Pigmentibacter sp. JX0631: one gene and its partners. The protein of the gene in region 2 binds, or shares a complex with, the protein of the main gene of each other region. Links are inferred from orthologs where the notes say so. Each region holds a gene or a part of one and is shown on either strand. Other genes may lie near its edges. The genes, in order: accB, accD and QEJ31_RS07320.

Evidence for each region.
Region 1: the proteins of accD (region 2) and accB are in contact, whole or in part, in a solved structure (PDB 8UXZ), measured with the Escherichia coli proteins. The link is inferred for Pigmentibacter sp. JX0631 from one-to-one orthologs.
Region 3: the proteins of accD (region 2) and QEJ31_RS07320 are in contact, whole or in part, in a solved structure (PDB 8UXZ), measured with the Escherichia coli proteins. The link is inferred for Pigmentibacter sp. JX0631 from one-to-one orthologs.

What each region holds. Positions count from the first base shown.
Region 1 is NZ_CP123622.1:3,499,483-3,506,996, forward strand. The notes cover bases 231-2,983. They hold accB (acetyl-CoA carboxylase biotin carboxyl carrier protein), read right to left. Parts: upstream 1,992-2,983; coding sequence 1,470-1,991; downstream 231-1,469. Other genes in these bases: accC (acetyl-CoA carboxylase biotin carboxylase subunit), read right to left, coding at 231-1,449; efp (elongation factor P), read right to left, coding at 2,221-2,787; QEJ31_RS15115 (YdcF family protein), read right to left, coding at 2,889-2,983. In the rest of the region: QEJ31_RS15095 (trypsin-like serine protease), read left to right, coding at 1-34; more of accC, read right to left, coding at 106-230; more of QEJ31_RS15115, read right to left, coding at 2,984-3,731; QEJ31_RS15120 (hypothetical protein), read right to left, coding at 3,808-4,074; QEJ31_RS15125 (ribonucleotide-diphosphate reductase subunit beta), read right to left, coding at 4,153-5,136; QEJ31_RS15130 (ribonucleoside-diphosphate reductase subunit alpha), read right to left, coding at 5,160-7,514. UniProt on the Escherichia coli protein: This protein is a component of the acetyl coenzyme A carboxylase complex; first, biotin carboxylase catalyzes the carboxylation of the carrier protein and then the transcarboxylase transfers the carboxyl group to form malonyl-CoA.
Region 2 is NZ_CP123622.1:1,939,189-1,946,861, reverse strand. The notes cover bases 4,762-7,673. They hold accD (acetyl-CoA carboxylase, carboxyltransferase subunit beta), read left to right. Parts: upstream 4,762-5,738; coding sequence 5,739-6,608; downstream 6,609-7,673. Other genes in these bases: QEJ31_RS08480 (Mur ligase family protein), read left to right, coding at 6,705-7,673; QEJ31_RS08490 (hypothetical protein), read right to left, coding at 4,762-5,600. Outside these bases: QEJ31_RS08495 (outer membrane protein assembly factor), read right to left, coding at 1-1,402; more of QEJ31_RS08490, read right to left, coding at 1,389-4,761.
Region 3 is NZ_CP123622.1:1,673,359-1,680,924, forward strand. What follows is about bases 2,738-5,542. They hold QEJ31_RS07320 (acetyl-CoA carboxylase carboxyltransferase subunit alpha), read right to left. Parts: upstream 4,772-5,542; coding sequence 3,704-4,771; downstream 2,738-3,703. Other genes in these bases: QEJ31_RS07310 (MotA/TolQ/ExbB proton channel family protein), read right to left, coding at 2,738-2,948; cmk ((d)CMP kinase), read right to left, coding at 2,970-3,692; QEJ31_RS07325 (citrate/2-methylcitrate synthase), read left to right, coding at 4,896-5,542. In the rest of the region: QEJ31_RS07295 (hypothetical protein), read right to left, coding at 1-553; QEJ31_RS07300 (cell envelope integrity protein TolA), read right to left, coding at 565-1,776; QEJ31_RS07305 (biopolymer transporter ExbD), read right to left, coding at 1,773-2,219; more of QEJ31_RS07310, read right to left, coding at 2,235-2,737; more of QEJ31_RS07325, read left to right, coding at 5,543-6,059; QEJ31_RS07330 (glycosyltransferase N-terminal domain-containing protein), read left to right, coding at 6,086-7,566. UniProt on the Escherichia coli protein: Component of the acetyl coenzyme A carboxylase (ACC) complex. First, biotin carboxylase catalyzes the carboxylation of biotin on its carrier protein (BCCP) and then the CO(2) group is transferred by the carboxyltransferase to acetyl-CoA to form malonyl-CoA.

The DNA of each region.
Region 1 (7,514 bases), 1.6 Mb from region 2 along the record:
CAGAGGGGAAAGTTTGGTTTTAGTAAATAATTAATTTATTTATAAAATAGTATCATTTTAAAAAAGGGTTATATTGAAAAATATAGCCCTTTTTTAGCAGAAAAATTACTTTACAAATCCCGCACGCTCTAAAAAGCGAGTAGAATGTTTGCCTTGAATAAAATCAGGATGTTTTAATACTTCAAGATGAAATGGAATATTTGTTCTAATTCCATCGATGATAAATTCTTTTAATGCACATTCCATTTTTTGAATAGCTAATTCGCGTGTATCAGCAGTAATTATAAGTTTAGTTAACATGGAGTCATAGTAAGGTACCACAGTGTAACCATGATAAACGAACCCATCGACTCTGACACCCAAACCACCAGGACTAGAATAAGCTGTTATTTTTCCTGGCCAAGGTGCAAATGATTTAGGATCTTCTGCATTAATTCTACATTCGATAGCATGACCTTTTATAGAAATATCTTTTTGCGTAAAGGGAAGTTTTTCTCCCATTGCAACTAAAATTTGTGTTCTAACTAAATCTATTCCAGTAATTTGTTCAGTAACAGGATGCTCAACTTGAATACGAGTATTCATTTCCATAAAATAAACGTTTTTGTCATCATCCATTAAAAATTCTACAGTACCCGCTCCATGATAACCAACTTCTTTTGCAAGTGAGACAGCATAACTACCAATTTTGTTTCGTTCTTTTTCCGATAATAAATTACACGGAGCTTCTTCAATTACTTTTTGGTGCCGACGTTGGATACTGCAATCTCGCTCACCTAAATGGACAATATTGCCATGTTTGTCGGCCATAATTTGAATTTCAACATGTCTTGGGTTTTCAAGATATTTTTCAAGATAAACTTCAGAGTTGCCAAATGCAGCACCTGCCTCTTGTCTACAAGTAAAATAGGCTTTTTCTAAATCTGCTTCTTTATGGACGATTTTCATACCTCTACCGCCACCACCGCCACTTGCTTTTAAAATGACTGGAAAACCTATTTCTTTTGCTGTTTTTTTAGCTACATCTATATTTTCAATTGCGGACTTTGATCCGGGTAAAAAAGGTAAGCCTGCTTTCCTAGCAACGTCTCTTGCTGCAACTTTTTCACCAAGCTTCCGCATTTGTTCGGGGGTGGGACCAATAAATGTAAAATTACATTTTGCACAAACTTCAGCAAAATGCGCATTTTCAGATAAAAATCCATATCCTGGATGGATAGCGTCTGCACCACTTACTTCTGCGGCTGCTATAATTGCAGGAATATGTAAATAACTTTTTTTACTTTCTGCGGGGCCTATACAAATACTTTCATCAGCCAATTTTGCATGCAAACTGTGTGCGTCTGCTTGCGAATAGATGGCCACACTTTTTATTCCTAATTCTCTACAAGCGCGAATGATTCTAACTGCAATTTCGCCTCTGTTCGCAATAAGAATTTTTTTCATAATAATTTTTCTCACAATTGGATTTACATAGCAGGAGCAACAATAAACAAAGGAGTTCCAAATTCTACGGGTTTTGCATTATCAACTAAAACAGCTACTATTTCTCCATCTATTTCAGCCTCTATTTCATTCATTAATTTCATTGCTTCAACTATACAAAGAGTTTGCCCTTTTCTAATTTTTGCTCCTAAATCAACAAATGGTGCCGCATCAGGGTTAGAAGAACGATAAAAAGTTCCCACAAAAGGGCTTGTAATCGTTATTCCATCAGGAAGTTTTTTCGCTACTTTTTCTTCTTTATTTGCATTTTGTTGTAAGGTTGTTTCTTGCTCAGATGTACTATCTGTTGAAACATTACCATTTTTTGAAGACAATGCTATTGAATTTGTCTGTAAAGTTGGCTGCACTGTCGGGTTAAAAAGAGATGCCTGTGTTACATTTCTTGCTAAAGAAATTTTCTCACCAGAGGATTCTGCTTGCACCACATCAAACCCATGCTTTGCCATTAATGACATCAATTTTTCAATTTTATTTACATCAACCATTTTTTTTTCCTCTAAAAATAACCTGTAACTCAAAATTACAGATTTAAGTATATTCTTATACCTAAATTACGAACGTTTAAAGTTCTATAAAAAACAACCTCAGATTTCCATAATTCCTTTAAGAAAGTCAATACCTTGAGAAGAATTCTCGAATCTGTTCTCTTTGTTTTTTCGCAATAAAAAAGCTGGCAGATTAACCTTACCAGCTTAAAATATATGTATTCTTTATTTATTTTCTATTTACCCTATCTACATAAACACCTTCACGAGTGTCAATTCTTAGGATATCTCCCTCGTTGATATGAAATGGGACACTTACTACAAGTCCTGTTTCTAATTTTGCAGGTTTGCTGCCTCCTGTAGCAGTATCTCCTCTTACACCAGGGGCTGTTTCTACAACTTTTAATTCTACAAAGGTTTCAGTTTCGACACCTATTGGTTTATTATTAAAAAATACTACTTTTATCACTGAGTTTTCGATTAAATAGTTCTTTGTGTCGCCAACTTCTAAGTTTGTTAGAGAAATTTGTTCGTAGTTTGCAGTATCCATGAAATTATAGCCATCAGCATCATTGTAAAGGAACTGCATATTTCTTTCTTCGACATCCGGTTTTTCTAGCTTGTCACCACTTTTAATATTGTGCTCGACAACTTGCCCAGTTCTTAAATTTTTTACCTTAGTTCTTGTAAAAGCTGCACCTTTACCAGGATTGACATGCTGAAAATCTACTATTACCCAAGGATCATTATTCATTAAAACTTTGAGACCTCTTCTAAAATCACGGGTATCATACATGCTACTCATATAAAAATCTCCTTTTCATGCGAATCTGAACTAACATCTTTAATATAAAAATGCAATCAAGGAAATTTGCTAGAGATTTATTAAAATATATCTTAAAATTTTAGCCACCCCTTCCATGCATAGCCAATTATTCCAAAGTATTCATTCATTAAACTTACAGATGTTATCGCATTGTTGAAGTTAAAGATACCTGAGCCATAGGAATCTTGTGCGAGAACTGATATTGGACAAACGTTAAAACCTTGTTTTTCAAAAGTTTTTCTTGCTCTGAACATATGAAAATCATTTGTAATTAATATAATATTTTTTTCAATTTTATTTTCTGAAAAAATATTTTTTACATAAGCTGAATTTTGATATGTATTTTTGCTTTCTTCTTCAGTTATTACTTTTAAATGATTATTTTTTTTAATAAAATAGTTTAAAAAAACTTTCATTGCTTCGGCTTCGCTTTGTTTAATTTCTTTATTCGTATAACCACCTGTTAATACCACTGGTATTTGTAACCTTTTTGTTTCATTAGTATTCATTAATATTAGTAATTGTGATAAACCCATTAGCCGTATTTGCGAATTTGTTGCCGGTAAGTTTTCTTGAAATATACCACCACCAAGAACAACTATTGCATTTGCCTGTTTAATACAGTGTGGAAGATCTTTCGATATTATTAAATTATTTTTTTTATTTTCTTTTTGTTCACTTAAAATTAGCAAAGGTTTTATAAGAATATCAGGAGTTTTTCGAAAACAAAAGATTCCAAATAGTAATGTTGCAAGTGTTATTAATATTTTAGTTATTTTCTTTGCGACACACAACCATAGAAATATACAACAAATCAGTAAAATTATGATAGGTAGTCCAGCATCATAGGAAAAATCTTTCAGATAATTTTTTAAATCTAAGTCCCATGTAACTATTTCTTGATTATTATTCATAACTCTAACCTTCTTCCAATATCCAAGTAATTCTTTCGTTTATTCTATATCATATTGTTAAGAAGGTTTAAAAGAATCATTCACATGAAGTGAGTTTATATTTTTTTTCATTTAAATCAAAACATTTTATATAGGGTTGGTTAACAGTATCACAAAATCCAGCATAAATTTTTCTAAAATGCTGACAGTGTTTATTAGCATCATTTCCATAAAATGTTGCTAATTTTTCTTTTTTTAGCATTTCTGGGACATCTACTATTAAGTCAACAGAGTCGACCTTTGTACAACCAACCAGGAAATTAAAAAAAATAAAGGTAATTATTATCAAAAGGCATTTTTGCATTAGCATACCTCAAATTCTGATATTTACCTTTACCTTAACTTTTTTTATTTTGCATTTCAATTAGTTAACTTTTGTCACTTACCATTCCAAACCAAAACCTGTTTGGTATTCTGTAACACGGGTTTCGAAAAAGTTTTTTTCTTTTGGAAGATCCATAATTTCATTCATCCATGGGAACGGTGTTTCTTCTTCACCATATATTGGTTCTAGACCAATACTTTCAATTCTTCTATCCGCTATATAACGAATATATTTTGCAAATTGTGCTTTTGAAAGACCTAAGATATCTCTTGGCAGGGCATCTGCAACAAATGCATCTTCTAGTTCTACGACATGCTCAATATTTTGCCTTACTTCTGCTTGCAACTCTGGTGTCCAAATATCTTCATTTTCTAAGATATATTGATTAATAAGTTTTGTTCCAAATCGACAATGCAAACTCTCATCACGGACAATATATTCAAGCTGCTCTGATGTTCCAACTAAAAGATTTCTTCTTTTGAAATTAAGTAACAAAACAAAAGCGCTATAAAATTGCATTCCTTCCATGCCGACATAATATGCACATAAATTTTTTAAAAATAAAGCTCTACCTTCCTTTGTTTTTGTAGTAAAACCTTCATTTAAAATACCCTCAAAAAATTGAGCTTGAAAGTCGTGTTTATCTTTGATTGTTCCAACTTTTTTGAACTCGCCAAAGACTTCTTGTTGATCCATAGAAAGCGATTCAACTATGTGTGAATAACTCCAAGAATGAATGCTTTCTTGAAAAGCTTGAGCTGTTAAATATTGGCGGCATTCAGGATTAGTAATGTGCTTATAGATAGCCATAATAATATTATCACCTACAAGAACATCAGTATTTGCAAAAAAACTTAAAATTTTCTTGATTAGATGTCGTTCATCGGTCGTTAAATAACCCATATTTTTCCATTGAGAGATATCAGATGCCATTGATATTTCTTGTGGTAGCCAATGGTTTTTACATAAATTTTTAAACTCATCCCACGCCCATGGATAATTAAAAGGCATTAATTGTGGTCTTATTTCATTGATTAACATTTTTTTCTCCTAGCTTATTCTTTTTACTGACATGATTCGCAATCTGGATTTTCGATAGAACAAGCTTTTACTTCAGTCGGTTTTATATCTTTCTTTTTAGCAACAATACTTGATTTCTCAACACTTGTAGCTGCTTTTGTTCTTAGATAGTAAGTTGTTTTCAAACCACTATGCCAAGCATAACGATACATTTCATCAATTTTCTTTCCACTTGGAGCAGACATATATAAGTTCAAACTTTGAGCCTGATCTATATAAACTTGTCTCAATGCTGCACAACGAATCAATTGTTCAGGTTCGATATCAAAAGCTGTTTTATAGAGCTCTTTTATATGTTCAGGTAATTCGAGTGTTGCAAGAGACCCATCATTTATTTTTAATTCACGTGCTAACTCAGTATTCCACATGCCTAAATTTTTTAAGTCGTCTATTAAATATTCATTAATAATTGTATATTCTCCGCCCATGTTACTTTTTACATATAAATTTTTATATGTCGGTTCTATAGACTGAGTACAGTTAGAGATATTAGATATAGTTGCTGTGGGTGCTACTGCAAGACAAAGACTGTTACGCATTCCTTGAGAAACATGAGTTTTCAAATCGTTCCAATTTAGATTTAGATTAAATCCATCATTTTTTAATAACTCTTGACAAGGTAACAATTCTCCATTGTCATTTTGAAAATGTTGAGGTGCTCTTGGAAGTGTAACATGATCTCCTAATTCGGTTATGGTGTCTTTTGGTACCAGTCCTTTAGACCAAGAAGATCCATTAAAAGTAGAGTAACTTCCTCTTTCCTGTGCTAATAAAGCAGAAGCTTTAATTGCGTAATAACTGATTTGTTCTGCAATATTTTCAGCCATCCACATTGCTTCTGGCTTTGAATACGGTATTTTCTTCAAATATAAGACATCTTGAAAACCCATAAACCCTAAACCAACTGGTCTATGTCTATGATTTGCCCTTTCAGCAGACTTAATGGGATAAAAATTTTCAGAAATTACATTGTCCAACATACGCATGCCTACACGAACTGCATATTCTATGGTTTTCCCTGGATTTTCTGATAAGAAAACAGCCTTTAGATTGATTGAACCTAAATTACAAACAGCTGTTTCTTCAGCATTTGTGTTTAATGTAATTTCTGTACACAAATTACTGCTATGTACAACACCAATATGGCGTTGTGCGCTACGTAAATTACAAGGATCTTTAAAGGTCACCCATGGATGCCCTGTTTCGAAAATCATTGTTAAAATTTTTCGCCACAATTGAAGTGCGGATATTTTACGAAAGTTTTGTATTTTTCCTTGGTCTGCTTTTAATTCATAATCCAAATAAGCCTTTTTAAACTGATCACCATATAGATCGTGTAAATCGGGTGTTTCAGAAGGGCAAAATAAAGTCCACTCTTTATTTGCTTCAACTCGTTCGAGAAAAAGATCTGGTATCCAATTTGCTGTATTCATATCGTGGGTACGACGACGTTCATCGCCAGTATTTTTTCTGAGTTCTAGAAAATCTTCGATATCCAAATGCCATGTTTCTAAATATGCACAAACAGCACCTTTTCTTTTTCCACCTTGATTAACAGCGATTGTTGATGAATCTTGGACTTTAATAAAAGGGATGACTCCTTGTGAGCGTCCATTTGTGCCTTTGATCCAACTCCCACTTGCTCTAATGTTACTCCAATCATTACCTAGACCTCCAGCATATTTAGAAAGCATTGCATTATCTGAATATTGTCTATAGATATCGAGTAAATCGTCTTGAGTTGTAGTTAAAAAACAAGACGACATTTGGGAATGATTTGTTCCTGAATTAAATAGAGTAGGAGTGCTCGGTACATATAGCATTTGTGAAATAACGTCATAAAACTCTGCTGCATGTTTTGTGGCTTCTTGCGCATTATCTTCTGCTAATGCAACCCCCATTGCAACTCTCATCCAGAAATGCTGTAAAGTTTCATAACGCATCCCTTTTTTATGCAAAAGATAACGATCATAAAGAGTATGGGCGCCAAGATAGTCAAATAAATAATTTCTTTCGTGCTTAATGCAAGAGTTCAAGTATTCTAAGTCTAACTCACGCAAGCGGTTTGTAAGTTGTCCAAACTCTGTACCAAATTTTACATATTCCATTAATGTTGGGTAATGTTTTTCTTCTTCAGGTAAATGCGACTGTGATGATTCTAACCCAATCGTTTGGAGAACTTCTAAACGCAATTGTTCAGATAGTATGCTAGCGGCAATGTATGAATATTCCCTACCCTGTTCAATAAATGGGCGCACATCAAGAATGATATTTTGTAATGATGAATTAAAGTCTACATTTGGAAAACTTAACTCATTAAAATTCACTTTTGGATGATA
Region 2 (7,673 bases):
TGATTGGAGAATTTAATTCTATTATCGAATTAATTTTTGCCTGATCTATTTTAAATTCAAGAGGTAACCCTTCTAAAATTAATTCATTAAGAACATACTTTGCACCTTTATCAATTCGAAATATAATATCCATTTCAGACTTATCTTGTGATGGAATAAAGTCAGGCGCTGCTACTTGAACATCTGCATAACCTTCTTCTAAATAAAGATTTTTCAGCTTGTCTCGATATGTTCCTATATTATCTTTAGAAAAAGGTATTCCTGTTGAAAAGAAAGATTTTTTTAGTCCAATATATTCTAGAACATCATCTTCACTTTGAGGCAATTGACCAATAAATGTTACTTTTCCAATTTTAACTAGTGGTCCTTTTTTAACTAAGAATTTTAAAACAGTATTTCCTTTACTATCTATAACTCTTTCTGGTTCAGATACAACAGGAAATGCATAACCTTCTTTTTGATAAAAATTAGTTAAAATTGTTACTAAATCACTATCTGTCATTAAAATTATATCAGAATAAGTTAAACTTTGCTTAGATTGAAGAAAATCTTGTAAAAGCACACCGGTTTCTTGATCATAAATTTGAAAAGTTGTTCTTGGACCTTTCTCTATTTCCAAAGATAATTTTGCACTTTCTTTACTAGCGGAATAAGAAATATTTTTCATTTCAACTTTAGCCTGTAAATAACCTTGTTCTAAATAGTTTTCTTTTGTAAGATCTAATGTTTCGTTTATTATCTTTAAATCACATATTGTACCGGTCTCTATTGGAGCTGTTATAAAATTTAATAAGTTTGAATATGAATCTTCAATCACAACTTGATCAATGCGGCATGGATTATTTTTCTCAACCTCAAAAACTACCTGAACATAATCACTAGATAATTCATTTACTTTTGTTGAAACAACTTTTGCATTTAAAAAACCATGCTCAAATAAATTTCTGCGAATTTTTTCAGCATCTGAATTTAAAATTGACTCGTTGAATGGCTGTCCTCTTTGGCTAGAAATAATTCGTAAATATTCAGACAATTCAGATGAGTTTAATCCGTTTATTATTATTTCTTGAACTCTTTTAATTGTTGTAGCTTTTGTTATAAATATAGTTTCATTTGTTTTAGAAATATATTTTTCAACTTCTACATTTTGATATAATTTAGTTTCTACTAACTCTGAAATAATAGCATCATCTAACTCACTTAATGGAACAGATGATAAAGTTGCAAGTATATCAGGATAAAAACTTACTTCTTTTCCATCTACAAACAAATGAAGCTCAACCGACTTAGGAGCGATAGATGGATCAAGCAGCCTGTATTTATTTATTTGACCAAAAGCTACAAATGGAACGAAAGAAAATAAAAAAACACAAATTATTTTAAAAAACTTATTGACTTCCAAATCTAAACCTCAGCCCACCAGTGTAATCACTTAATGATTGTTGTTGTGTGGAGGACGTAGATGAGTTTGTCATAGAATAAGAACTAAACAAACTAATAACATCATTTAAAAAGTAATCTGCTGTAAATGATGGTGAAGGTGAAGCACCTGCATCTCCAGATTGTCCTTGGTAGCTTACACCTAAATTAAATCTTTCTGCAACGGAGCGACTGGCAGTTACTCTCCAACTGTATTGCCCATTTTGAGAAGTAGGTACTACATTTACATTATCGAAAAGACCTGCTGTTACTGTATTTACTGTAGAATTTAAAACTCCTAAACCAGGAGTGCTATCACCAAATGAGAAAAAGACATTTGTAGAAGCTGAAAGCAAGTTTGCGCTTGAGCTTTGTGCTGGAATTTGTCCTGTTGAAATAATAGAAATAATATCGAACTCCGTCATTCTATCTCCATTTGGTAAATTTGGGGGAATAATACTAAGATCTATTTTTGGTCTACTAAATCTTCCATTTAAATTGGCAAGAATTGTATATGAGGCAACTCTAGATTCCATTTGAATATCAATATTTGGATCATATTTTTGCAATTCAATAAAATTGAAATCAGCTCGTTTAACATCGAATCTGCTTTTCAATAAAAACAAGTTAGCTCTATCAGTTGTTAAGTTACCTACTATAACTGGATTTGTTGTATCACCAGCAATATGTAAAGTTGGTGATGTTGAAAATTTTCCTCTTACACACTGAGTTTGAATGACTAGAGAATTCAAAGCTTGAAAATTAATATTAAGGTTTGCAATAGGTACAGAAGATCCTTGTGTCGTATTTAAACTTGAATTTTGTAAATTTAATTGTCTAGTTATTTCATCACATCCAATATCTTTAAAAATTCGGAATTTACTAATAGTAACATCTCCAGAAATATTATATGGCATTGAGTTCCCAGAAATTGAAATTCCAGCATCAAAGGTAGTATCAATTACTTGAATAATTGGAACAGGTACTCTTAAATCTACATTCTGTGCTGACAATTTGAAAAAAAGATCAGGTGATTCAGGATTTTCACTAAATAATTTTGAAAAATCTATACTCCCTGCACCATTAATATAACCTGTTCCTTTTTCTGCATAAAAGGAATTCAATTCTAATTTATTTCCATTAAACTCGAACTTTCCATATAAATTTGTAAACGCCGGCTGATAATTTTTCAAAAATAAAGTTTTCGCATCAAGAATTATTGATCCTGATGTTGTTAAATCAGATAAGTATCCATCTAAAATAAATTGTCCTTTTAAATTTCCTTCAGACGAACCGAAGTCTTCATGCAATTGATCAATTTTATTAAGATTAGCATCAATATTCAAAGATGTATTTAAATATTTATTTTCTATATTAAAATTTGATTTTCCAATCTCAACTTTTCCAATTTGCCCATTCATTTGAAAAGTATTTAAATTAATACTTTTCCCATTAAAGTTAATAAGACTCGTGGTATTAATATCCATTAACATTCTTCCGACTTGAATATGTCCAGAATTCAATGATCCATTTCCTACCCATTTTTGATACCATTTTTCATTTTTAAATTGATCAAAACCTAAAGGTCCTTGAAAATTAAATGCTCCGTTAAATTGAGAAAATAAATTATAATTAACCCTTACATTATCATTTAGTAGATTTGTTGCATCGAAATTTATTAATTTTATATTAAGTATAGAATTTTGTTCCAAATCCCTTGGCATTAAGTAATTTCCAACGATCTGGTTATTATATAAGGAAAAATCTATTGAAAAATTTTTATCTGCTTTTTGTTTACCTACCAAACTAATATCACCAAACCAAGAATTATTAACTGAGAAATCAGCTGCTAGTAATTTAAAATTACCCTCTAATTCATGCCATTTTCCTGCCATTTCAAGATTTGCATTTAATTTTCCAGTTAAAGTATTCTCAGGAGTAGATAGGGCTGAAATTGGAAAATTATTTACCTTCCCTTTAAATCCTGAATTATCAAAAGAAAAATTATTTAATTCAAAAAATGCAAAAGAAGCTCCTTTTCCTGAAACATTTTTGTCAGGAATTTTATCTTGGATATTATTAAATAAAATTACAGAATTTGCACATATTCCAATTTTGCAGTTTAAAATTATCTTTGAATCTTGAACTTTTCCATTTAAAAATTCTAAATTCTCAATACTAGAATTCATTTTCAATGTCCAAGTCGAAGGATGCATTATTAAACCAGAAAGAGATGTGGAAAACTTCTTTACTTTCCCTTTAGTAGAATAAAATGCAGGTTTAATCCAAAATTTATTTGCTTCAATTATTGAATTTAAATCTAGATTCTCTCCAGAAGCTTCTATTTTTGAATTAAGATTATCGTATTCTACATCAACAGAGTTTAATTTTAAAATTGAATCTTCTGTAGTATTTTTATTTTTAAAATTAATAAATGCATTTTTTGTCCATATCCCATAATTATCTAAACCAACTTCACCAGAATAATTACTAAATTCAACACCAAACATTTCTCCATTTGAAGCATTTGCTAGTCCTTTAAATACCACATTTGTTGACCCTGGGTCTACTTTGATATTTCCGGAAAAATCACCGATTCCTAGGGTTTTAAATTTTAAAAAATATTCTAATATATTTAAATTTAAATCCTTACCCGTTAAAGAAGCATTTGCAGAAATACCTTTTGCTGGAGTAAAATCTATGTAAGCAGAATTTATATTAAGATTTCCTGAATTTTCATTTATTTTCTTTGCTATAAATCCATTTGTATTATCTAGAACTAAACCTAATACAGAAGCTGATAGATTGAGATTAAAATTAATCGTTGGAAGCGGAGGTCTTTCTTTATTATCTTTAAAAGTTGTAACTAACATATTTTTTGCAGAACCAGAACCTATTGCTGTTAGTTCAAAAACTTTTTTTTCGTTGGGGCTCATAATTTTCCCTGTGACTAACATTTTATCAGAAAATATTCCGAAATCTACAGGAGTAAAAGAAGCTCCTAAACCATTAAGTAATTCAGCAAAACTTAAGTTATCAATTTGAGCTTCATTTTCAAAATTAAATGAATCAAATAATTCAAATTTACCTTGAGAATAAATATTCCCATTTTTGTGTGTTTTTATTTTAGCTTTCGAATAAACTATAGATCTATCTTTGAAATGTAAATCAGCATTTCCATTATAGATATCAAATTGCATTAATTTAAAATCTTTCCATACTACTCGACCATCAAAAATAGGTTCATCAAACAAATTTTTTCCAGAAACAACTGCTCCAGACAGTACAGCGATACCTTTTGCATCCATTTCTAATAAATGAAAAATATCTTTTGCATTTAATTTTAGTGAACCAATATTTGCAATATAAGTTGACTCTATTAGATTTGAAGAAATATGGCCTCTTATATCCGTATTTAATTCTGCTAAATTACTTTTAAGTTCAAATTTATCAGAATAAACACTCCCATCAATTCCTAATAAAATAGTACTTTCTAGATGATTTATATAGACTTTATCCAATAAAAATGGAAATACCAGTGTTGTATCAGTTACCAACAATGAATTTTTTAATATTGGAATACCGCTCTTATTTAATTCTTTTTCAATTTCAATGTGTGATAAAGTAATTTTTTGATAATTTTTATTTATTTCTTTTCCTAAAATAAAACTTATATTAATACCTTCGATAGAAAATGGTATTTTAGTAATATTATCTTGTAATATTTTCGGAATATTTATAGGTTCATTATCGTCTTCCATTTGTAAAAAATCAGGTAAAATTAATTTATTTTTATCATCATAACCTAATTGTATTCCACCTCCTCGCAAAGTAATTTTTTTAATAACAGGTGTTCTTCGAAAATATGAAGCTAAAATATCAAATGAAATAGTTAGCTGATTAAGTCCAAAATTGAAATTTCCTAATTGTTTAGAAGCATCAACTTTGTTCTTAATTTCTTTAATATACACTTCATTTAAATTAAGTGAACCCGTAAAAAAATTTAAACTTAATGAACCTAAACTTAATTTTAATTTACTTTTTTCTAAATAATTTACATTGATATATTCCACAATTGCATGTTGAATAGTTTGACTATTTAGAATAAAAAAAACAAGTGCATTCATTGCTATAAACGTCACAATAACAAACAACAGTAATCTTTTTAAAAACTTAATCACTCAATTCATTCCTATATTGGAAGCAAATTTCCTTTTTTATGTTAACATTCAGTCACAAAAAGTGCCATTGAGTTTTGACCAAATGCTTACTCTTTGTTATGGACTACCCACCATATTCTGTCGAGGAGGTTACTTAACATGGGATGGCTATCGCGCGAACCAGCAAAACTTCAAGATGTGTCAGAAAAAAAATCACTACCAAGTGGGGTTTGGGAAAAATGCCCTTCCTGCTCAGAAATTGTTCTTATATCAGATCTTGAAGAAAACCATCTTGTTTGCCCAACTTGCAACTATCATCATCGATTCCCAGGTGAACAGCGTATTGAACTTCTTATTGACAATAATACTTTTTTTGAATGGGATCACACTCTTTGTAGTAATGACCCCCTGCTGTCTGATGATGGTCGGCCTTATAAAGACCGTCTTAAAAATATGATCAAAAAAACTTCTAAATATGATGCGGTAATTACCGGTGCAGGTCTTTTAAATAACAGACCAGTTGCTTTAGGCGTACTTGATTTTTTCTGGATGGGTGGAAGCATGGGCTCCGTTGTGGGAGAACGAATTAATAGAATGTTTGCCAGAGCCAGAAGAAATAATATGCCAGTTATTCTTGTCAGTAGTAGTGGAGGAGCAAGAATGCAAGAAGGTCTTTTATCCCTCATGCAAATGGCAAAAACTTCGACAGCCATAGCTCTACATCGAGAAGCCTCTCTACCTTTCATCAGTGTTATGTGTGATCCTACAACTGGAGGCGTTGCGGCTAGTTTTGCAATGCTGGGCGATATTAATTATGCAGAACCTAAATCTACTATAGGTTTTGCAGGTAGAAGAGTAATTGAAAATATTATTAGACAAAAATTACCAGAAAATTTTCAAACAGCTGAATTTTGTTTTGAGCACGGTGTTTTAGATAAAATAGTCAAAAGACAGGAAATGAAAGAAATACTCTCCAGAACTTTAAATATATTGTGTGAACCATTACCAAAAAATAAACAAAAAAATTAAAATGGTTTCATTTATATGAAATACACTTTACCAAAGTTTACCCCTCAAATAATCTCTCCCTTGCTTAAACCTTATTATAATAAAGTAAGGGGTAAAATGATTCCTGGTTCTCATCGTTTACATTTGCTTTTGAAAAATTATTTGAAAGATGGAGTGTTGAATATTCCATCCGTGATTGTCGCTGGAAGCAACGGAAAAGGTACCACCTGTGCATTTATTGAAAGCATTTTAAGATCTCATGGTTTTAAGACAGGTCTTTATACCTCGCCGCATTTAATACATCCAAATGAAAGAATTAGAATAAATGGTATTCCGTTGTCAGAGGATGTTTTTGAAAAAAATCTCTTAACCATCATTGCTGAAGCGCAAAATACCTTACCTGATGCAAGTTTATTTGAAATATTAACCGCAACTTCTTTATTTACTTTTAAAAAAGAAGACATCGATTTTTTAGTCTGCGAAGTTGGTTTGGGGGGATTGTTAGATAGCACAAACTGTATTTCACCTTTGGTTAGCGTGGTAACTTCTATAACCTTGGAACATACTGAAGTTTTAGGTGATAGTGAAGAAAAAATTGCTGCAGACAAATCATATGTTTCTAGAAGAAATAGACCAGTAATTTTAGGGGATTTAAGTCCATCAGCACTTTCTGGTGCAATCAAAACAATTCAACTAATTGGTGCAATACCTAAATTATTTTCGACTGCATTCAATGAAAAATTCAATACCGTTTTTTCTCAAATTAAATTAAGCAATCATTCAGATTTAACTTTTGCGAACCTAAATATTGCAAATTTAAAAACAGCTCTTCTTGCTATTCAAGAAATTGAATTAGAAATACAATATCACTTAAATAAAAAATTTCTTTTTAATTATGAAAAAACTATTGAAGGAATCAAAAAAACACAATGGCCTGGTAGATTTGATATTAGGCAGATAGAAAATAGAACAATCATTTTTGATGCTTCACATAATCCTGATGGTTTTGAATTCTTTTTACAAGAATATAAGCGATCTGAATTTTCTGAAAGACGTTGTACATTAGTTTTTGCCAGCTTAAGTGAT
Region 3 (7,566 bases), 260 kb from region 2 along the record:
GATTTTGTGATTTTACATCAAATAGCCTGAATTCAATATTAAATTTATTTGCACTAGTTGCAGGAGTAAATTTTCCAATAATTACATATTCAGCTTTTAAAAGTTTCCATTGGGCTGCTTGAAATGGTTGTAAAGCAATATTTGCTGTTTTTGGAAATGACTCTATTGGAATAAATTCAAACCAATTTGTAAATCCAAGGATTGAATTCATTCGTTTAGTAAAGTTATTTAAATCATTTTTTGAAATAGGTACTGCTTTGTCTGTACTTTGAAAAGAAGGAATTGCTATTCTTATTTTTTTTACACTGGGAGCCCCTACATCTATCGTATTATCTAACTTTCCTTCAGAAACAAGATCTTCACCTTCTAAATTTCTTTTGGTATTTTTTGTTGCGTTTTTATTTACAGGGTCTTTTTGATTTGTCTCAAAGGAACTGGTTTTTCCTTTAAGATTAAATGAAGAATCTGATTGAGAATAAACAGAAAATGACAAATTAAATGAAGTTAAAGCACAAATAAAATAAATAAATTTATTAGAAAATAAATTGGTCATAGTAAATCCTTTTAACGAACATCTTTAGGAGTATACATTGCTTCAAAGCTTTTTGGTGGATTTATGTCCTTAGGTGGAGGTTGAGACAATGGAAATGTACTTTCAACGGCACTTAATGCTAATTGGTCAAATTCTTTATTACCACTAGATTTTACAACTTTTGGTTTTCCAATAAGATGACCATAAGGGTTGACAGTAAATTCTATTCTTGCTTTTAAAGCGGGATTAAAGCTACTTCCTTCTGAAACGCTCCAGTTTTGCTTTAATTGCCTACCAATATAAGCTTTATAACTATTATAGCTGATGCTACTCACCTTTCCTTCTAAAACCCCAGATGGAGCTTCGGCAAAAGGACTATCCGGTATGTCGCTAGGGGAAGCGAAAGGGGATTTTGGAATAGCGTTTTTTTCAATTTTCGCACCTTCAGGCTTTGCCAAATTCTTTTCTCTAATACCATCTGCTTTTTTTGTACTTTCTTTTCTTGTATCAAGTTCTTTTCTTTTTAAAAAATCATCTAATTTTACTTTTTGTTTATCTTGATCGGGTAGGGGGCCAATAGGTTTATCTTTGTCCATTTTTTCTTTAGGATCTTTTTTTTCTGCGACTTTTTTTCGATCATTTTCTCTATAAACCAGATCACTATTTGGATTGTCAATAGCTTCATTTTTTTCTTCAGAATTAGGGGAGGTATCAGGAGCTATATTTTTTGTTAATTGTTGGAGTTCTCTAATAGTTTTTGTTGCTTCAGTTTCACCTTCATTTTTGTCAGTTGTATTTTGTACAGTTTGTGCTGCATTTTCATTTAAGCCAAAAGTTACTTCAACAATTTCAGGTTTTTCTTCGGTTATTTTTGAAACATAAGCAGAGATAAAAAAGGATGAAACAAAAAGAAAATGAACGACAAGAGCAATTAAAAAGTAAAATTGACCAGTTTTATAATATCCTTTTATTTCTAATGGGGATAAAAAAGGAATTTTAAAAGAGTTAGACTTTATATCAATTAATGGTTGTTTTATTCTTTTATTTAAAGGTAATTCATTAATCTTTATGTACCTTGGGCCTGAAAAAGAATGATCGATAAAAGGAGCTTTATCAGGATTAGAAAAGTAAATATTTGCTTTCGCAGAATAAGTCGATTTATTAAATTTGATCATGTTTTTTTCATCGACTTCAGGAAAACGATAAGATTTCAAATCTAAATGTATATTTTTATAATCATTCATTTTTTATCACGTTTGTTTTCGCCAACCATTCCTATTCTTTCTATACCAGCTTTTTGGGCTGCAGTCATAGCTGCCATAACTTTTCCATATGGAACACCATTATCAGCACGAATAAAAATTGAAGGATGTTCTTTATCTTTAGTTGAGTTCTTTAATACTGTAACAAGATTTATATCTTTAATAAACTCTTTTCCTATATAATAATCGCCGTTTTTATTTATAGATAAAACTAAGCTTTCACTAGACATTGATAAAGGTTTAGATTGAGACGTTTTAGGTAATTGAACATTAACTCCAGATATAGCAAAAGGAGCGGTTACCATAAAAATAATTAAAAGAACTAAACAGACATCAACAAAAGGTGTCATATTAATTTCAGCTATAAAATGACTTTTTCTTCTATTTTCTGATGAGCCTGTGTCATTATCAATTTGAAAAGACATATTATTTAGTCCTTTTTAAGCACTTTCGTTGTCTGATTTAATGGTATAATGTCTTTCTAAAATGTTAATAAAATCAGAAGAAAATCCATCTAATAAAACCAAATGTTTTCTTATTCTATTTAAAAGAATATTATAAAAAACAACCGCTGGTATAGCTACGAATAAACCGAGTGCTGTGGCAATTAAAGCCTCAGAAATACCAGGAGCAACTGATGCTAAACTAGAAGCGCCGCTAGCTCCAATATCGTGAAAAGCTCTTATAATACCAACAACTGTTCCAAATAATCCAATAAAAGGTCCTGCTGAAGAACAAACAGCAAGAATACTTAAATTAGTTGATAAATTTGCTTCTTCAAGCATTTTTTGTCTTGTAAGTGTTCTTTTAACTGTATCAAAAGAGATTGGTCCGCTGGCATTTCTTTTTTCACGAGTTTGTAGAACTCTTATCATTTCATTAAAACCAGAGCGAAATACTTCTCTTGCTGGACTGTAATCCATATCTTTAACTTTAAGATTTAGCTCAGATAGGCTTTTGGCTTCCCAAAAACTTGTTAAAAATCTTTCAGATAAACTGTGCATACTGCTTAACGATTTCATTTTGCCAATAATAACTGCCCAAGCCCAAATACTCATAATAGCTAATAAAAGCATTACAGCGAGTCCTACTGGGCCGCCATTCATTACTATTGATAGCCAATCTATTTTTGTTGAAGTTAATGCGTTATCCATTAAATTGCCTTCCGAATTTAATTAAAATTCACGAGAAATGATTAAATCTTTTTGAACAGCCAATTGCAATATTTTATTAGCAATATCTTCTTGTGAAAAACATGTTGAATCAAGAGAAAAAGCATCGTTTGCTGGTTTTAATGGAGAAAGTGTTCTATTTAAATCTCTTTCATCTCTTTCATGTATTTCTCTTAAAATTTCTTTAATGTCAGCATTTTGACCATTTTGCGAAAGTTCTTTTTTTCTTCGTTCAGCTCTTTCTTCTGCTGAAGCTGTCAAAAATATTTTTAAAGGAGCATCAGGAAAGACAACGGTTCCCATGTCTCTACCATCAACAACTGCTCCACTATTATTTAAAACAACCCTTCTTTGAATAGGAAGAAGTCTTTTCCTTATAAAGTCTTCTTGTGCAAGAATACTTGATAATTCTGAAACAAATGGTGACTTTATTTCATGAGAAATTTCTCTTTCACCAATAAATACTTTTCCAGTTGATGATTCTTGTCTATATCTTTCAGAAATAAAAGAAATAAAACGTTCAATATGCTCAACGTCAGTTATTTTCATATTTGATTCATGAAAAAGTAATGCTAATGTTCGATAAATTGCACCAGTTGTAACATAAATCCAACCTAGTTTATGAGCTACAATTTTTGCAACTGAGCTTTTTCCTGAACCCGCAGGGCCATCAATTGTTATTACTTTCAATTTATTCTCACTAAAATTATTTTCTAATTCTAACATGGTATCCTCATTTAAAGGCCAAGTGAGGATTCAACCTCTTCCCAAGATTCATCCCAGGATTTTGTTATTGGCTTTTCCGTACCTATTTTGGAAATAGGTGATGCGTTATCGAATGAACCAATCTGCATATATTTTCTGACTCTATCAAGCTTTAATTCTTCTTTTGACATTTTTTGTAATAAATTTAGGTTTTTTTCAAGAGTATCACCAATGGTTTCTATCGTTTCTTTTGCTTTCCAATGCGATCCCCCAAGAGGTTCTTTGATAATACCATCAATAATTTTGTTTTTTAAGGCTACATCTGCAGTTAAGCCAAGAAGATTTGCAGCTCTGTCAGCTTGACTGCCATCCTTCCACAAAATTGATGCACAACCTTCAGGAGAAATCACGCTATAAGTAGAATATTCCATCATGAAAACTTTGTTTGCCACACCTAATGCCAGAGCGCCTCCGCTTCCTCCTTCACCCAAAACAACTGAGACGATAGGCACAGATAACCTACTCATAACCATAATATTTTTAGCAATAGCCTCGCTCTGTCCTCTTTCTTCTGCATCCATTCCAGGATATGCACCAGGTGTATCAATAAAAGTAACTATTGGCAGATTAAATCTTTCTGCAAGATTCATGATGCGTAATGCTTTTCTGTATCCTTCAGGTTTGGGCATGCCAAAATTTCTTTTCATGTTTTCTTTGGTGCCACGTCCTTTTTGATGCCCAATGATCACGACTCTTTTATTTCTAAATAAGCCTATCCCGGCAACAATTGCTTGGTCATCAGCAAAGTTTCTATCTCCATGGAGTTCAATAAAATCAGTGCATAATTGATTCACAATATCCAAAGTATATGGTCTATTTGGATGTCTTGAGAGCTGGGTGATTTGATATGGAGTTAAGTTAGAATAAATTTCTTTTGCAAGAAGTTCAAATTTATTCTCAAGAATACAAATTTCTTCATTTAATTCTTTGGTATCATCTATTTTGTTAAGTAAAATTGAGGATTGTTGAGCTGCAATTCGAAGTTCAGATATTCTATTATAGAGTTCTTGGAGGGGTTTTTCAAGTTGCAAAATATCCATTTTGTTTTAATCCTCTTAAAGTGCTGTTATGTCACAACGAGTACAGCTCAAAACTAACTTCGAGCAATGTTAAAGTTGGTAGCAAAATTGAGTGAAATGGTCAAAAAAACTGAGGTAGTTTGCTATGAGTCATCAAGAGCCTACAAAGCAAAACGACGATTTAAAATATAATATGCGAGATATGGTGGCTGATTCAACTAGTGTTAGTTGGGTTGATGGTATTAACGGAAGATTATTTTATAGAGGTATTAATATAGCAGAATTAGCAGCGCATGCTACTTTTGAAGAAACTGCTTGGCTATTATTAACTGGAAAACTACCCACAAAGAGTAGATTAGATAGTTTTCAATGGGGACTAAGTAACATGTCCCATTCACAAGAAAAAGTAATAAGGATTATAGAAGAATTCCCTCAATATTCTAATCCCTTATTGGTTTTACAAACCTGTTTAGCATCATTAGCATGCATTGATAGGGAAGATGAATATTTAGAAGAAGAAAATTATATTGAAAAAGTAATGAGAATTATTTCTCAAACTCCAGTTATTTTATCTGCAGCGTATAGGCACTATTTAGGTGTTCCTTTATTAGAACCTCGATCGGATTTATCTTTTGTTGAAAATTTTATTTATATGTTATTTGGAAAAATTCCAACTAAAAATCAAACTAGATGTATGGAAATAGCTCTTATAATACAAATGGATCATGGGTTTAATCCGTCAACTTTTACTGCAAGAACAGTTGCTTCAACACTAGCAAATTTTTATTCAGCAACAAGTGCGGCAGTCGGCGCTTTAAGTGGTTCATTACATGGTGGGGCAAGTGTTTTGACTTTAGAAATGCTAGAAAAAGCTAAACAAAGTGAAAATGTTTCTTTATTTGTTCAAAATTTATTGCATTCTGGTGGGAAAATTATGGGTATGGGGCATAGAGTTTATAAAACAGTTGATCCTAGAGCAATTATTTTTAAAGATCTTTTAACCCAGCTAACAGCTAAAGAAGAAAAAACTAGTGATTTAAAAATTTTAAACCAAATAGAAGAAGAAGCAAGAAAGTATTTTAAAGAAAAAATGTTACCTATTTTTGTAAATGTAGATTTTTGGAGTGGTTCTGTTTATAAAAAACTTGGTATACATCCTGTATTATATTCGGCAATATTCGCTGCAGCTAGAATGGTTGGTTGGTGTTCGCATATTTTAGAATTACGACAAAATAATAGAGTTTATAGTCCGCTTTCTAATTATAATGGTGAAACTAATATTCCTTATATTCCTATTGAACAAAGATGAATTAATTTAAATTACTTGGAGTTAAAGTGTTTTTTATTTATGAAATGTGTCAAAAAATAATCTTATATATTTTAAAAATTTTTTATTTTTTTATAAAAGATAAAAAATTTAGAAGATTTGTTTATTTAAGAGATTCTGAAATTTTTCTTAAAAAAATTAAAGATTTAAAAGTTGAAAGTGGAAAAGAAATATACTGGTTCCATGTAGCAAGTGCTGGAGAAATGGAACAAGCTATACCTGTGGCAAGAAAATTATCTAAAGATTTAAATGTTCAATTTTTTGTTACTTACTATTCGCCTAGTGCAGAACCATTTTTGAAGAATTTTCCAAATATAATTGTGGCCCTCGGCTTACCAATTGATATTCGTAAAATTTACATATATGCAATAAAAAAAATGAACATAAAAAAAATATTTTTTGTTCGCTATGACATATGGCCATCTTTGTTTTATGTAAGTAAAATGAATTATCTTCAAATTAATTTATTATCTGCTTCTGAAAAGAAGACTAAAAATGGAATTTTTGGATATTTTAGTGCAAAATGGAATAAAAAATATTATAAAAATATAGATAATATTTTCGCGGTTTCAAAAGAAGATTTTAAATATTTTTCTAAAATAAATGCAAATAGTAATGTGTATTTAGCTGGTGATGCTAAATGGGCAAGGGCTTTTGAAAGGGCTAATTCATTATCAGAAAAAAAACTAGAGTATGATTTTTCTTGTTTTTTTTCTTTTTGTTTAGATCAAAAAAAGCTTATGCAAAAAAAATGTATTGTTTTTGGTTCTCCTCATAAAGAGGAGCATCATATATCAATCTTACTAACAAGCTTATTAAATGAATATTTTATAATTTATGTCCCGCATGATGTAAAAGAAGAAAGTTGTGGAAAAATAAAAAAAGAATTTGAAGAAAAAAATTGTAAAGTAATATTTTATTCAGAAATTGTTAAATTTCTAAAAAGTAATTTAATTGAAGAAAATAATACGAATTTTAATTTAAAATATGACTTAGAGATGGATAAAAATTATCAAATAAATAAAAATTATAATGTTTATAATTTAAAGTATAATGCGCATTATTTAGCTGATTTTCTTAGCCAATATGAAGTCATTATTTTTGATAAAATTGGCTATTTAGCAGAAATTTATGAAGTGGCTGATGTTGCCATTATTGGAGGTGGATTTGACGGGCAAATTCACAATGTTTTGGAAGCGGCAGCACATGCAGTGCCGGTATTACTAGGAAATTCTTTTCATAGAGCTAGAGAAGCTGCTGATTTGGTGAATTCTGAAGCAGCTATTTCTTTCCAAAACCCAAATGAGATGTTTCAATTTCTTGTTCAGTGGGTTAGTTTGAAAGAGAAGGGAAGTGACTCAACCCAACATCCTAGTATTCGTCTTAGTCAGGCTAGAACAAAGACGATAGAGTTATTTAAAAGTATTCCTGATACAAGTGAAATTATCTTGAATACCCTTTTACAGCAGGGGGTAAAAAAGAGAAATCT